3 regions of the Streptomyces sp. NPDC051105 genome follow, and region 2 is predicted to be linked to each of the others. Evidence: riboswitches for the same ligand, from Rfam matches in the RefSeq annotation. Region 2 holds a riboswitch; each other region holds the start of a gene.

What was found. Region 2 has a riboswitch for cyclic di-AMP ahead of AB0N16_RS03225 (M23 family metallopeptidase). Riboswitches for the same ligand answer to the same signal wherever they lie in the genome.
Region 1: linked by a shared signal. The riboswitch ahead of AB0N16_RS07235 (NlpC/P60 family protein) and the one ahead of AB0N16_RS03225 (M23 family metallopeptidase) in region 2 are both predicted to bind cyclic di-AMP.
Region 3: linked by a shared signal. The riboswitch ahead of AB0N16_RS38880 (C40 family peptidase) and the one ahead of AB0N16_RS03225 (M23 family metallopeptidase) in region 2 are both predicted to bind cyclic di-AMP.

The regions. Positions count from the first base shown of each region.
Region 1 is NZ_JBFBBR010000002.1:731,903-735,798, forward strand. Features, by position in the region: gene AB0N16_RS07230 (NAD-dependent epimerase/dehydratase family protein) at 1-31, shown strand, start outside; gene AB0N16_RS07235 (NlpC/P60 family protein) at 52-2,217, opposite strand; cyclic di-AMP (ydaO/yuaA leader) riboswitch at 2,226-2,400, opposite strand; gene AB0N16_RS07240 (DUF1996 domain-containing protein) at 2,809-3,896, shown strand, end outside.
Region 2 is NZ_JBFBBR010000001.1:713,146-717,041, reverse strand. Features, by position in the region: gene AB0N16_RS03235 (pitrilysin family protein) at 1-211, shown strand, start outside; gene AB0N16_RS03230 (pitrilysin family protein) at 208-1,596, shown strand; cyclic di-AMP (ydaO/yuaA leader) riboswitch at 1,843-2,006, shown strand; gene AB0N16_RS03225 (M23 family metallopeptidase) at 2,019-2,774, shown strand; gene AB0N16_RS03220 (GntR family transcriptional regulator) at 3,404-3,896, shown strand, end outside.
Region 3 is NZ_JBFBBR010000024.1:101,805-105,700, forward strand. Features, by position in the region: gene AB0N16_RS38870 (ATP-dependent Clp protease proteolytic subunit) at 13-648, shown strand; gene AB0N16_RS38875 (hypothetical protein) at 656-964, shown strand; cyclic di-AMP (ydaO/yuaA leader) riboswitch at 1,296-1,509, shown strand; gene AB0N16_RS38880 (C40 family peptidase) at 1,513-1,986, shown strand; gene AB0N16_RS38885 (ATP-binding protein) at 2,020-2,478, opposite strand; gene AB0N16_RS38890 (helix-turn-helix transcriptional regulator) at 2,691-3,551, shown strand; gene AB0N16_RS38895 (DUF397 domain-containing protein) at 3,561-3,788, shown strand; gene AB0N16_RS38900 (8-amino-7-oxononanoate synthase) at 3,848-3,896, opposite strand, start outside.

The DNA.
Region 1 (3,896 bases), on a different contig from region 2:
CTGGCGCAAGCGGCGGCGGAGGAGGGTCTGACCCCGGCGGGGGGGGGGGTGTCAGGCCGGGCGGACCACCCGGTGGATCGCCGACTCCCCGGCGTTGTAGATCGACTCCTCGCGGATGGACGCCCCCGGGCTCGGCGCGTGGACCATCATGCCGTTGCCCGCGTAGACCCCGACGTGGCTGTCGTTGTCGAAGAAGAAGACCAGGTCACCCGGCTCGATGGCGGCCAGCGTCACCGGGGTGCCGGCGAAGGTCTGGTCCGGCGCGCTGCGCGGCAGCGACACACCGGCGGCGCGCCAGGCGGCCTGGGTGAGGCTGGAGCAGTCGTACGACTCCGGACCGGTCGCCCCCCAGACACAGGGCCGCCCGATCTGCGCCCGGGCGAACGCCAGCGCCTTCATGGCCTTGCCGGGCTCGGCCGCGACACCGGGCCTGAGCAAGGAACCGGTGTCGGTGAAGGTGCCGGGCGCGAAGGTGGCCGCGGCGGCGGCCGGAGGCGCGGTGGGGAGCGGGGCGGTGACCACGGGGGGCGCGGTCGGGACGGGGACGGTGACCACCGGGGGCGCGGCCGGGACAGGGGCGGCGGTGGGGAGCGGGTCCGGGGCGACCGGGGCTGCGGTGGCCATCGCCATCGGGGGCGCGGTCATCGCGGCGGGGGACGCCATCATCGCCCACGGAGGGTCCGTCACCGCCGTGGGTATCACCGCCGTGGGCGTCGGCGCCTGGGACGCGGGCATCGCCGGGGCGGTGGCGTAGGCGGCCGCCGCGGGCTGCGTTCCGGTGGCGTAGGCGCCCATGCCGGCGGCGGGCGCGCCGGGGAAGGCGCCGGTGCCGAAGTCGGCCGACGGCATGGCGGCGGGGGCGGACATGCCGTACCCGGCGGCGGGATAGCCGGTCTCCGCGGCGGCCGGCGGTGCGCTGACGTAGGCGGCGGTGGCGGCCGGCGCCGAACCCGGGAAGGAACCGGTGTCCATCGGGCCCGGCAGGGGCGCGGCGAACACGGCGGGTGCGGCGGTCGGGAAGGCGCCGGTGTCGGAAGGGGCCGCGGTCGGGAAGGCGCCCGTGTTCGTGGGGGCCGCGGTCGGGAAGGCGCCGGTGTCGTCCGGCATCGGGAACGTGCCGGTGGCGCCCGGGGTCATGACCCGGAAGGAACCGGTGTCGCCGGGACTCGCGGGCGGCGTGGCACCCGCGTCCATGGCGGTCACGGCCGGGAAGGTGCTTGTGGCGCCCGGGGTCATGACCCGGAAGGAACCGGTGTCGCCCGGACTCGCGGGCGGCGTGGCACCCGCGTCCATGGCGGTCACGGCCGGGAAGGTGCTTGTGGCGCCCGGGGTCATGATGCGGAAGCCACCCGTGTCCGCCGGGGACATGGGCTGGGCGGCGCCCGGGGTCATGACCCGGAAGGAGCCGGTGTCCGTCGCGGGCACCACCGGGATGGCACCCGTGTCCGTCACGGTCATCGCGGGGAAGGCGCCCGTACCGGTCAGGGCGTCGGTCCCGAAGGAGCCGGTGTCGCCGTACTGGCCGGGCATGCCGGCGGGGGCAGGCCACTGCTGCGCCGGGACCTGGGCCTCGGGCGTGGGCCAAGGGCTCTGAGCGGCGGGGGCCGGGGCGGGCGCGGCCGGTTCGAGCGCCGCGATCGCGCGCTGCCCGGTGCGCTGCGACAGCATCTCGCGCGCCTTGGCGATCTTCAGCTGACTCTTGGTCTTGGACGTGCCCGGGGTGGCACGCTGCGGCGCGGCGGGGGCCGGCGCCTTGGGCGCGCTCGACGGTCCCGGGGGCAGCGCCGCGGGGGACCCGGCCGTCAGTTCCAGCTTCGGACGCTCCGGCAGCTCCCGGACGACCTCGACGTCGCTGTTGGCGGACGACCCCGCGGGCAGCTCCGGCCGGGACGGGCCGGAGCCCTCCAACTGGCCCAGCAGGTCGGCGGCCATGGCGCTGACGGGTCGTCGCGGGCCGGGCCGGGCGGGCTGCCGGTCGGAGGGCAGTGCCGCCGGGACGCTCGGCCCCAGTCGCGATCGCGCGCCGTCGAACCACTCCCGGGCGATGTTGTCGAGGCCCGGGTCGTCACGCCGGGGCCGCTTGAACAGCGGGACACCGCGGGAGCGCGAGCCCCCGTTCATCGCACGTGTGGCGTTGAAGTTCCCGGTGGCGTTCTCGGCCTGGTCGTAGAGGCTGTCGATCCGCTGTCGAACCTCGTCACGGCTCTCGGGCGCCATGGGGGTCGTGCTCCTTCCGTGCTCCGCCTACCGAGTTAGCTGTCGGGTTCGGGCGGGTCGATCCGGAAGGCATGCCCTACGGCCCTTGCCCCTGAGGGCAGTTGACCGATTCACCCCAGTGGTTCGGTTGGGTCCCCGGCTCCGGAACGCCCCGTTGGGCACCGGATTAGGCGGAGGCCGCGCGGCCCGACGGGATTCGCCGGGGGGAGCCGAACGGCTTGGACGTCAACTTAGCCAACTTGTGTCACTCGTGTGAAGGTTGAAGTGCGTAATGTCCGATACGTAATTGTGATGTTCGTCGTAGCGTTCGAGATCCGGCCATACGTGACGGCATTTCGCCAGCACCCCGATCCTCGTCGTGCGGCCGTCGTGCGGCCGTCGGAGCAGTGCCGTCGGTTGCCTGAGGGGCCCGCTTTCTGTGAGGTCACCGTGAATTTCCGGGACTGTTGAACACGGTGGCGCCCTGCCGCGTATAGGGCGGGGGATTTCCATGTCCGGCCGACCACGACACGCAGGGGAACGACCTTGAGACCCAACAGGCGCAGACGCCCGACCGGTGCACAACGCGCGACCTTCGCAGCGGTCGCCCTGATGCTCGGCGGCGGAGTACTGGTCGGGGTGAACGTCTACGCCTCGGCCACCGAAGGCGGTTCGGACCAGTCCGGGCAGGCCGCCACCGCCCAGGTGCTGTCCGCGCCCACCGTCTACTGTCCCGACGTCGGCAGCCGGCTGACGGACGTGCCCGACGCGGCCCGGGCCGACGTCGACGGTGAACTCGCGCAGCTGGACCAGCAGATCGCGGCCGCCTACCAGCAGCTCAAGGAGTCGGCCGCGGAGATCGAGCAGAACCCTGGCCTCGCCGACCGGACGATCCTGGATCCGCTGAAGGAGAAGCGGTCCGAATCCCTCCAGCGCATCGCCGACGCCCTCGACCGCGAGGGCGACCGCCCCCAGGGTCTCGACGACCTCGCCGCCTGCACCCTGCGCTCCTCCGACCAGGGCGCCGGGCAGTCGACGGCGCCGCAGGACAGCGCCACGCCGAGCCAGAGTGCCAGTGCCAGTGCCAGTGCCAGTGCCAGTGCCGGTGCCGGCGTCGGCGGCCAGGGCGGCAACGGCCCCGTCGCCGCTGACTACGCCGACATCACCAGCGTCCAGCCCAATGTCACGACCCCGGCCGAGCAGCCCGGCGGCTCCACCGGCACCTTCGCCTCCAGTTGCGGTGTCAACGCGAACGGCCTGTTCAACTCGGACAACGTGATCGTCGCGCCCGGTGTCTCCAACGGCGCCCACCACTTCCACGACTACATCGGTAACCAGTCCAACAACGCCTTCGCCAGCGACGACGACCTCGCGAACGCCGACACGAGCTGTGCGGACCAGGGCGACAAGTCCACGTACTACTGGCCCGTGCTGCGGCTGCAGAACGGCAAGCAGGAGCGGGACGCCGACAAGCCGGGCGGCGGCACCGAGGGCAACGCCGGGCAGATCGTGACGGCGAAGGAGGTCACGCTGACCTTCGAGGGCAACCCGACCTCCAAGGTCACCGAGATGCCGCGGCTGCTGCGCATCATCACCGGTGACGCCAAGGCCTTCGTCAACGGCCCGGCCAACGCCAACGCCTCGTGGAGCTGCACCGGTTTCGAGGACCGGCAGCTCAAGGACAAGTACCCGCTCTGTCC
Region 2 (3,896 bases):
GACCGCCGTCCAGCGCGTCCTCGCGGTGACCCCGCAAGAGGTCCAGGAGGTCGCCAAGGCCCGGCTGCGGCCCGACAACCGCGCGGTGCTCGTCTACGAGCCCAAGTCCCCGGAGGCGGTCGAGGACGCCGACGTACCCGAGGACCCCGAGGCCGAGGCCACGGTCGAGGCCGCAACCGCCGAGCACGACGACGAGGAGACGGCCAAGTGACCGAGCTCGCCACCATGGAATTCCACCCCCAGCCCCAAGCGGGCCAGGCCCGGCCCTGGGCCTTCCCGGCACCCGAGCGCGGCACCCTGGACAACGGCCTGACCGTGCTGCGCTGCCACCGCCCCGGCCAGCAGGTCGTCGCCGTCGAGGTACTCCTGGACGCGCCCCTGGACGCCGAGCCGGCCGGCCTGGACGGCGTCGCCACGATCATGGCGCGCGCCTTCTCCGAGGGCACCGACAAGCACTCCGCCGAGGAGTACGCCGCCGAGCTGGAGCGGGCCGGCGCCACCCTCGACGCACACGCCGACCACCCCGGCGTCCGGCTCAGCCTGGAGGTCCCCGCCTCCCGCCTGGGCAAGGGACTGGGGCTGCTCTCCGACGCGCTCAGGGCACCCGCCTTCGCCGACAGCGAGGTCGAACGACTGGTCCGTAACCGCCTCGACGAGATCCCGCACGAGCTGGCCAACCCCAGCCGCCGGGCCGCCAAGCAGCTCTACAAGGAACTGTTCCCGTCGACCGCGCGGATGTCCCGTCCGCGCCAGGGCACCGAGGACACCGTAGAGAAGATCGACGCGGCCGCCGTACGCGCGTTCTACGACCGGCATGTGCGGCCCGCCACCGCCACCGCGGTCGTCGTCGGCGACCTCACCGGCATCGACCTGGACGAACTGCTCGGCGAGACCCTGGGCGCCTGGCGCGGCTCCACCGCCCAGCCCCGGCCGGTGCCCCCGGTCTCCGCCGACGACACCGGCCGAGTCGTCATCGTGGACCGCCCCGGAGCCGTCCAGACGCAGCTGCTCATCGGCCGCGTCGGCGCCGACCGGCACGACCGCGTCTGGCCCGCCCAGGTGCTCGGCACCTACTGCCTGGGCGGCACCCTCACCTCGCGCCTGGACCGCGTCCTGCGCGAGGAGAAGGGCTACACCTACGGCGTCCGAGCCTTCGGGCAGGTCCTGCGGTCCGCCCCCGACGGCAGCGGCGCCGCGATGCTCGCCATCAGCGGCTCCGTGGACACCCCGAACACCGGCCCGGCGCTCCAGGACCTGTGGACGGTGCTGCGCACCCTCGCCTCCGGGGGCCTCACGGACGCCGAGCGCGACGTCGCCGTGCAGAACCTCGTCGGCGTGGCGCCGCTCAAGTACGAGACGGCGGCGGCCGTCGCCGGCACCCTGGCCGACCAGGTCGAGCAGCATCTGCCCGACGACTTCCAGGCCACGCTCTACCGGCAACTGGCCGCGACCGGCACGGTGGAGGCCACCGCGGCGGTCGTGAACGCCTTCCCGGTCGACCACCTGGTGACCGTCCTCGTCGGCGACGCGGCGCAGATCAAGGAGCCCGTCGAGGCCCTCGGCATCGGCGAAGTGACGGTCGTCGCCGCGGAGTAGGCGGAGTAAGCCGAGCGAGGCGAGCGGCGAAGCAAGCCGCGCGTCCGGACGAGCGGCACGCGCGCGTGAAGCGGCCCTGGTGACTGTTGCGTCACCAGGGCCGCCGAATGTCCGAATTGGGGCGGAGGTTGCCTGTCTGCCCTGTGGGATGCGCGACAAATGACGTGATCCGTTTGAGCATTGCGAGGACGTCCTCGTAGGTTCTTCCGGGCTGTCCGTCAGGCAATGCGCCGCGCCCGCGGCACCGGACAGCCATCGCCGAGTCCCCGTACGGCGCGAGCCAGGGGAGCCGGGGACCCACACAGTCCCTGGGGTGAATCGGGCGCCCGCGCGAGCCGCGAGGGGGCCCGTAGGAGACCTTCCTGCTCCGAACCCGTCAGCTAACCCGGTAGGCGAGAGGGAAGGAAAGGACCAGCCTCTACATGGCGTTCATGTGCGCCTCCGGGAAGCACCGTCGTCCCGGCCGGGTGAAGCGCACCACCGCGCAGGCCGCCGGTATCGCGGCCCTCACCACCACCGGTGTCATCGGCACCCTCTCGGCCGCCCCCGCGCTCGCCGCCGAGAACTCCGTCGAGCAGACCGGCCTCACCCCGGTCATCACCGTCAGCGACTCGGTCGCCGACCAGATCGACGCCCAGGCCGCCGCGCAGAAGGCCGCCGCCGAGCGCAAGGCGGCCGAGGAGGCCGCGCGCAAGAAGGCCGTGGAGAAGGCCAAGAAGGAGCGCGAGGCCGAGGCACGCGCCGCGCGGGCGGCGGAGCGCAAGCGCCTCAACGCCTTCGTCCCGCCGATCTCCGACTCGTACGTCTCCACCGGCTACAAGACCGGCGGCTCCCTGTGGTCCTCCGGCGCCCACACCGGCATCGACTTCCACGCCGCCACCGGCACGGTGGTGCACGCGGTCGGCATCGGTACGGTCGTCTCCACCGGCTGGGGCGGGTCCTACGGCAACCAGATCGTCATCAAGATGGCCGACGGCATGTACACCCAGTACGGCCACCTGTCGTCGATCGGCGTCTCGGTGGGCCAGAAGGTCACGCCGGGCCAGCAGATCGGCCTCTCCGGCGCGACCGGCAACGTGACCGGCCCCCACCTCCACTTCGAGGCCCGCACGACCCCGGAGTACGGCTCGGACATCGACCCGGTCGCCTACCTCCGCAAGCACGGCGTGAACGTCTGACCGACCACGGCGGGCACGCCTGGCGCGCGGTACCGCACGCCCCGCGCGGGTTACGGCGCGCACGCCCCCGCGCGGCCATCGCGTGAGCGCGGGGAGTGGGGCGCGGGGCGCGGGGCGCGGGGCGCGCGAGCGTGACACCACGGCGTGCGCGTTCTGCGAGAACCCGGCGTGCGCCCCACCCGTGCGTCCCCGGCGTGGATGCCTCCCGGCGCCCCCGGCGTGGACCCCTGCCGCGAGCTCTCAGCGTGCGCCCCTCCCGCGCGATCCCGGCGTGCGCCCCACCCGCGCGTCCCCGGCGTGGATGCCCCCCGGCGCTCCCGGCGTGGACCCCACCCGGGAGCCCCAGTGTGGACGCCCCGCCCCGAGCGCCGCACGAAGGTGTTTCCCCGCGGGCGCATCACACACCTCGATCACGCGCCCCCCGGCGATGAACATGTGACGCCACAGGGCGACAGCCCCGAAGCCCCGGCCGCTCCCCGAGCCGGGGCTTTCGTCGTTTTCGTGACCCCGGTGTCCAAAAAATATGCATGGATTCAGGGCCGCCGTCGGAAATTCCAGCCCATTGCAATAGAGTCACGGAACGGACGCCACTCGGCGGCGTTTCACGGGGATTAAGGCGGAGGTCGGACATGCGTATTCCGGCGCACTCGGTATGCACGGCGATCCGGGACGACATCGTCGCGGGTGTCTACGAGCGCGGCAGCCGGCTCACCGAGGAACTCCTGGCCCGTCGCTACGGCGTCTCGCGCGTCCCCGTCCGCGAGGCCCTGCGCACCCTGGAGGCCGAGGGCTTCGTGGTGACGCGCCGGCACGCGGGTGCGTGCGTCGCGGAACCGACCGAGCAGGAGGCCGCCGACCTGCTGGAGATGCGCCTGCTCCTGGAGCCGCTCGGCGCCTCCCGGGCCGCCCAGCGTCGTACCGAGGCCCACCTCAAGGTGCTGCGGGGACTCGTCAGGCTGGGCCAGGAACGGGCCCGCAGGGGCGGCAGCGAGGACCTGCGCTCCCTGGGCGGCTGGTTCCACGAGACGCTCGCCCAGGCCACCGGAAGCCACGCCCTGACCTCGACACTTACTCAGCTGCGGCACAAGATCGCCTGGATGTACGCCGTCGACGCGCCCGCCA
Region 3 (3,896 bases), on a different contig from region 2:
GAGGGGTACGCCATGACCCGACCGTCCGCCCGCTACGTCCTGCCCGAGTTCACCGAACGCACCAGCACCGGACAACGCACCCTGGATCCGTACTCGAAGCTGCTGGAGGAGCGGATCGTCTTCCTCGGCGCGCCCGTCGACGAGACCTCGGCCAACGACGTGATGGCGCAGTTCATGTACCTGGAGCACGCGGCTCCGGAGCGGGACATCTCGCTGTACATCAACTCGCCGGGTGGCTCGTTCAGCGCGATGGCCGCGATCTACGACACCCTCCGGTACGTCACCTGTGACGTGGAGACGATCTGTCTGGGGCAGGCCGGGGCGTCGGCCGCGGTGCTGCTCGCGGCGGGCACACCGGGCAAGCGGTCCGTGCTGCCGGGTGCGCGCATCGTGCTCCAGCAGCCGTCGCTGCCACGGCCGGTACAGGGCCAGCCGAGTGATCTGGTCATCCAGGCGGCGGAGTTGGACCGGATCCGCGAGCTGCTCGAGGAGATGCTCGTCCGGCACACCGGACGGGCACCCGCCCAGGTCCACCAGGACCTGGAGCGGGACCTGATGCTGGACGCGCCGGCGGCGCTGGCGTACGGGCTGGTGGACCGGATCGTGCCCAGCCGCAGGGCCTCGCTCGGCCTGCCGGACGCGGGGTGAGCGGCCGATGCTGCCACCGGAGCTGCCGCCGCTGCCCGCGCTGACCCGCGCCGAGGGCGAGTTGATCGACCGTTATCTGGACGTGGTCGACCTGCTGGGCCGCATCAACCCGGCGCAGAACGAGGACACCTATCGTGGGCTGCGCGCCGCGCAGGCGCTGGTGCGCGCGGCGTCCGAGCTGCGCGACGCACTCGCCCTGATGCATCGGCGGGGCGAGACGGAGCTCCACGGGGACACGCTGGCACGGGCGTTGCGGGTGCTCGACGGCGAACGCCGGACCGCGCGCGTCGCACTCCCGCCCGACTGCGTACGGTGACGCCTGGCGAAGTCCGGAGCGACGCGTCCACCGGTCGACCGGCCAGGAGTTGAAACGACCCAAAGGGGTTACCGCTGTTCGGCGGAGTATGGCGTGGTTTTACCTGACCGCCGGAGCCGCTCAAGGTGCGTGCCCGACGGTGCCCGCGAAAGGCTTCGGTGCAGGTCCGGGGCTACGTCGGGCAGTTGACGACTAATCGAACACAGTGCTGTCCACCCGAACGGGTGGGTGGTGAGTAACCCCACAAATCCTCGGTTCCGTTGGGATTTTCGGACAGGCGTGAGTGAAGATCCCTGTCTGACGACAAGCCCCCGCCACCACGGCGGGGCGATCCGGGCGGACGCCGAGTCCTGCCGCCGTCCGGATGCCCGGTCGACGGAAGTGGATCGGCAGGAGTGGAGGACCCAAGCACGACGGGTCGCCGGAACGGTCGCACCATGACCGGCCCGCGCAGCCCTTGGGGTGAAGCCGTGGCAACGCGGCCGGGCAACTTCGCCAGCCCGAATCCGACAGGTCATCCTTCACAGGCGGCTGACGAAGGGTTGCGCATGACTGCGCTCAATCGTGTCCCGTCGCTGATGGCACGGGCTGGCACGGCCTCGGCGCTCACCATCGCCGCCGTGGGCGGCTCCATCGTGATCCCTGGCGTCGCCTCCGACGCCTCGGCCGCCACGATGGCGACGAAGGCACTTCAGGTGGCGGCCTCGAAGAAGGGCTCGCCCTACAGGTGGGGTGCCACCGGACCGAACCGGTTCGACTGCTCCGGGCTCACGCTGTACTCATTCAAGAAGGCGGGCAAGAAGCTGCCTCGTACGGCGGCCCAGCAGTACAACAAGACCCGTCATATCTCGGCCGGCCACCGCAAGGCGGGGGACCTGGTCTTCTTCCACTCGGGTTCCAGCGTGTACCACGTCGGCATCTACGCCGGGAAGGGAAAGATCTGGCACGCCCCGAAGACCGGGGACGTGGTGAAGCTCCAGAAGATCTGGACGCGAAGCGTCTGGTACGGCCGGGTCAGCTGACCCACCCAGCGGCCGGCCGGCGGGAACTCGGGGCTACGGTTCCTGCTGGCCGGCGGCGGTGACCGTGCCGGCCGGGACTGCCCAGGGCAGTTCGATGAGGACGGTCTTGCCGCCCTCCCGGGTGGGGCGCACCCGGAGCTTGCCGCCGCACTCCGCGGTGAGCCAGCGGATGATGACCATGCCGCGCCCGTTGTCCTGCTGGACCGCGGCCGGGAGTCTCTTGGGGAAGCGCGGATGGCTGTCCGTGACGCCGATGCGCAGCTGTTCGTCACGGTCGAGGACGAGGCCCACCGTGAAGGTGGGTGACTGCCCGAAGGTGTGCTGCACCGCGTTGGTGGCGAGTTCGGAGACGATGAGGCGGATGGTGTCCGCGGTCTCCGTCTCCGGTGGCAGCCCCCATTCCGCGAGAGTACCCAGCACATAGGAGCGGGCCGCGGAGACCGAGGCGGGATCGCTCGGCAGAGTGACGGATGCTTCCAGGTGGTCTGCCATGGCGACGTCGTCCCTTTCCCACGGGACCGGAGCCCGACACGGTGCGGATGGTTCGAGTACGGTCCCGGACTGGTGCTTCTCCGTCAGACTGCCATTACCAGGGCAGCCAGGGGAGCGATCCACCAAGATATGCATATATCTGTCGCTCGATGCGGTGAACTCTGCTACCCCAGAGCGTATTTGGGCGGCTCGGGAGGAGTAAGGAGTAGCCCATGCAGAACGGTCCCGCGGTACGCCGCCGGAAACTGGGCGCCGAACTGCGCTCACTGCGCACCGGCGCCGGCCTCACGAGCGGTGAGGCCGCCCGTCTGGTGGGCTGGCATCAGTCGAAAGTGAGCCGGATCGAGACCGGCGCCAGCGGTGTGAAACCGGCCGATGTGCGGTTACTCCTGGACGCCTACGGCGTGATCGAGGGGCAACTGCGCGAGTTACTGCTGGTGTTGGCGGGGTCGGAGGACACCGCCGGGCGGCACCACTGGTGGCACGCCTATCGTGGGGTGCTGCCGCCCACCTACCGGGATTTCATCAGTCTGGAGTCCCAGGCCAGCGCGATGCGCACACTGGAGACCTCGGTCGTACCGGGGCTGCTGCAGACCCCCGAGTACGCACGTGCCGTGACCCGGGCGGCCGTCGACGGGCTCGACGACGAGGCGCTGGACGCCCTCGTGAAGGTGCGTCTGGCCAGGCAGGACGTGCTGCGCAACCATCCGCCGCTGGAGCTGAGCGCAGTGCTTGACGAGGCGGTGCTGCGCCGGGAGGTCGGCGGGCCCGGCGTGATGGCCAGACAGTTGGAGCGGCTGGTGGAGGCGGCCCGGCTGCCCCAGGTACGGCTCCAGGTGCTGCCGTTCTCGGCCGGAGCCCATATTGGCATCACCGGGCCTTTCGTAATCTTCTCATTTCCGAGCACTTCTGATCTGGATGTGGTTGTTCTCGACCAGTTGACGAGTAGCCTCTATCTCGAACGGAAAGAAGACCTCCAGGCCTACGCGGAGGCCTTCAACGCCCTTCAGATCCACGCCCTTTCGCCCGAGGACTCGTTGGATTACATCGCCGGGATAGGTGACGGCGCGTAAGGAGGCACCATGACTGCACTGCCTCGGAACGTACCTTCAAGTGCTGATCTGCACGGACTGCGGTGGCTGCGCAGCAGCTACAGCACCGGAGCGAACAACTGTGTGGAGACGGCACGGCCGCGCTCCGGTCAGCTGACCGGACTGCTCGCCGTGCGCGACTCCAAGGATCCGGCCGGACCCGCGCTGCTCTTCTCCCCCGGGAGCTGGGCGGGGTTCGTGTCGGCGCTCACCGGCTGATCAGCCCGTAACCGACTCCGTATCCGCATTCGGACAAGACCCGGCCGTGTCACGCCGACTCATGGTCGTGTCTCACCGATCACCTGTACAGCGCGTTCGATCTCGGCC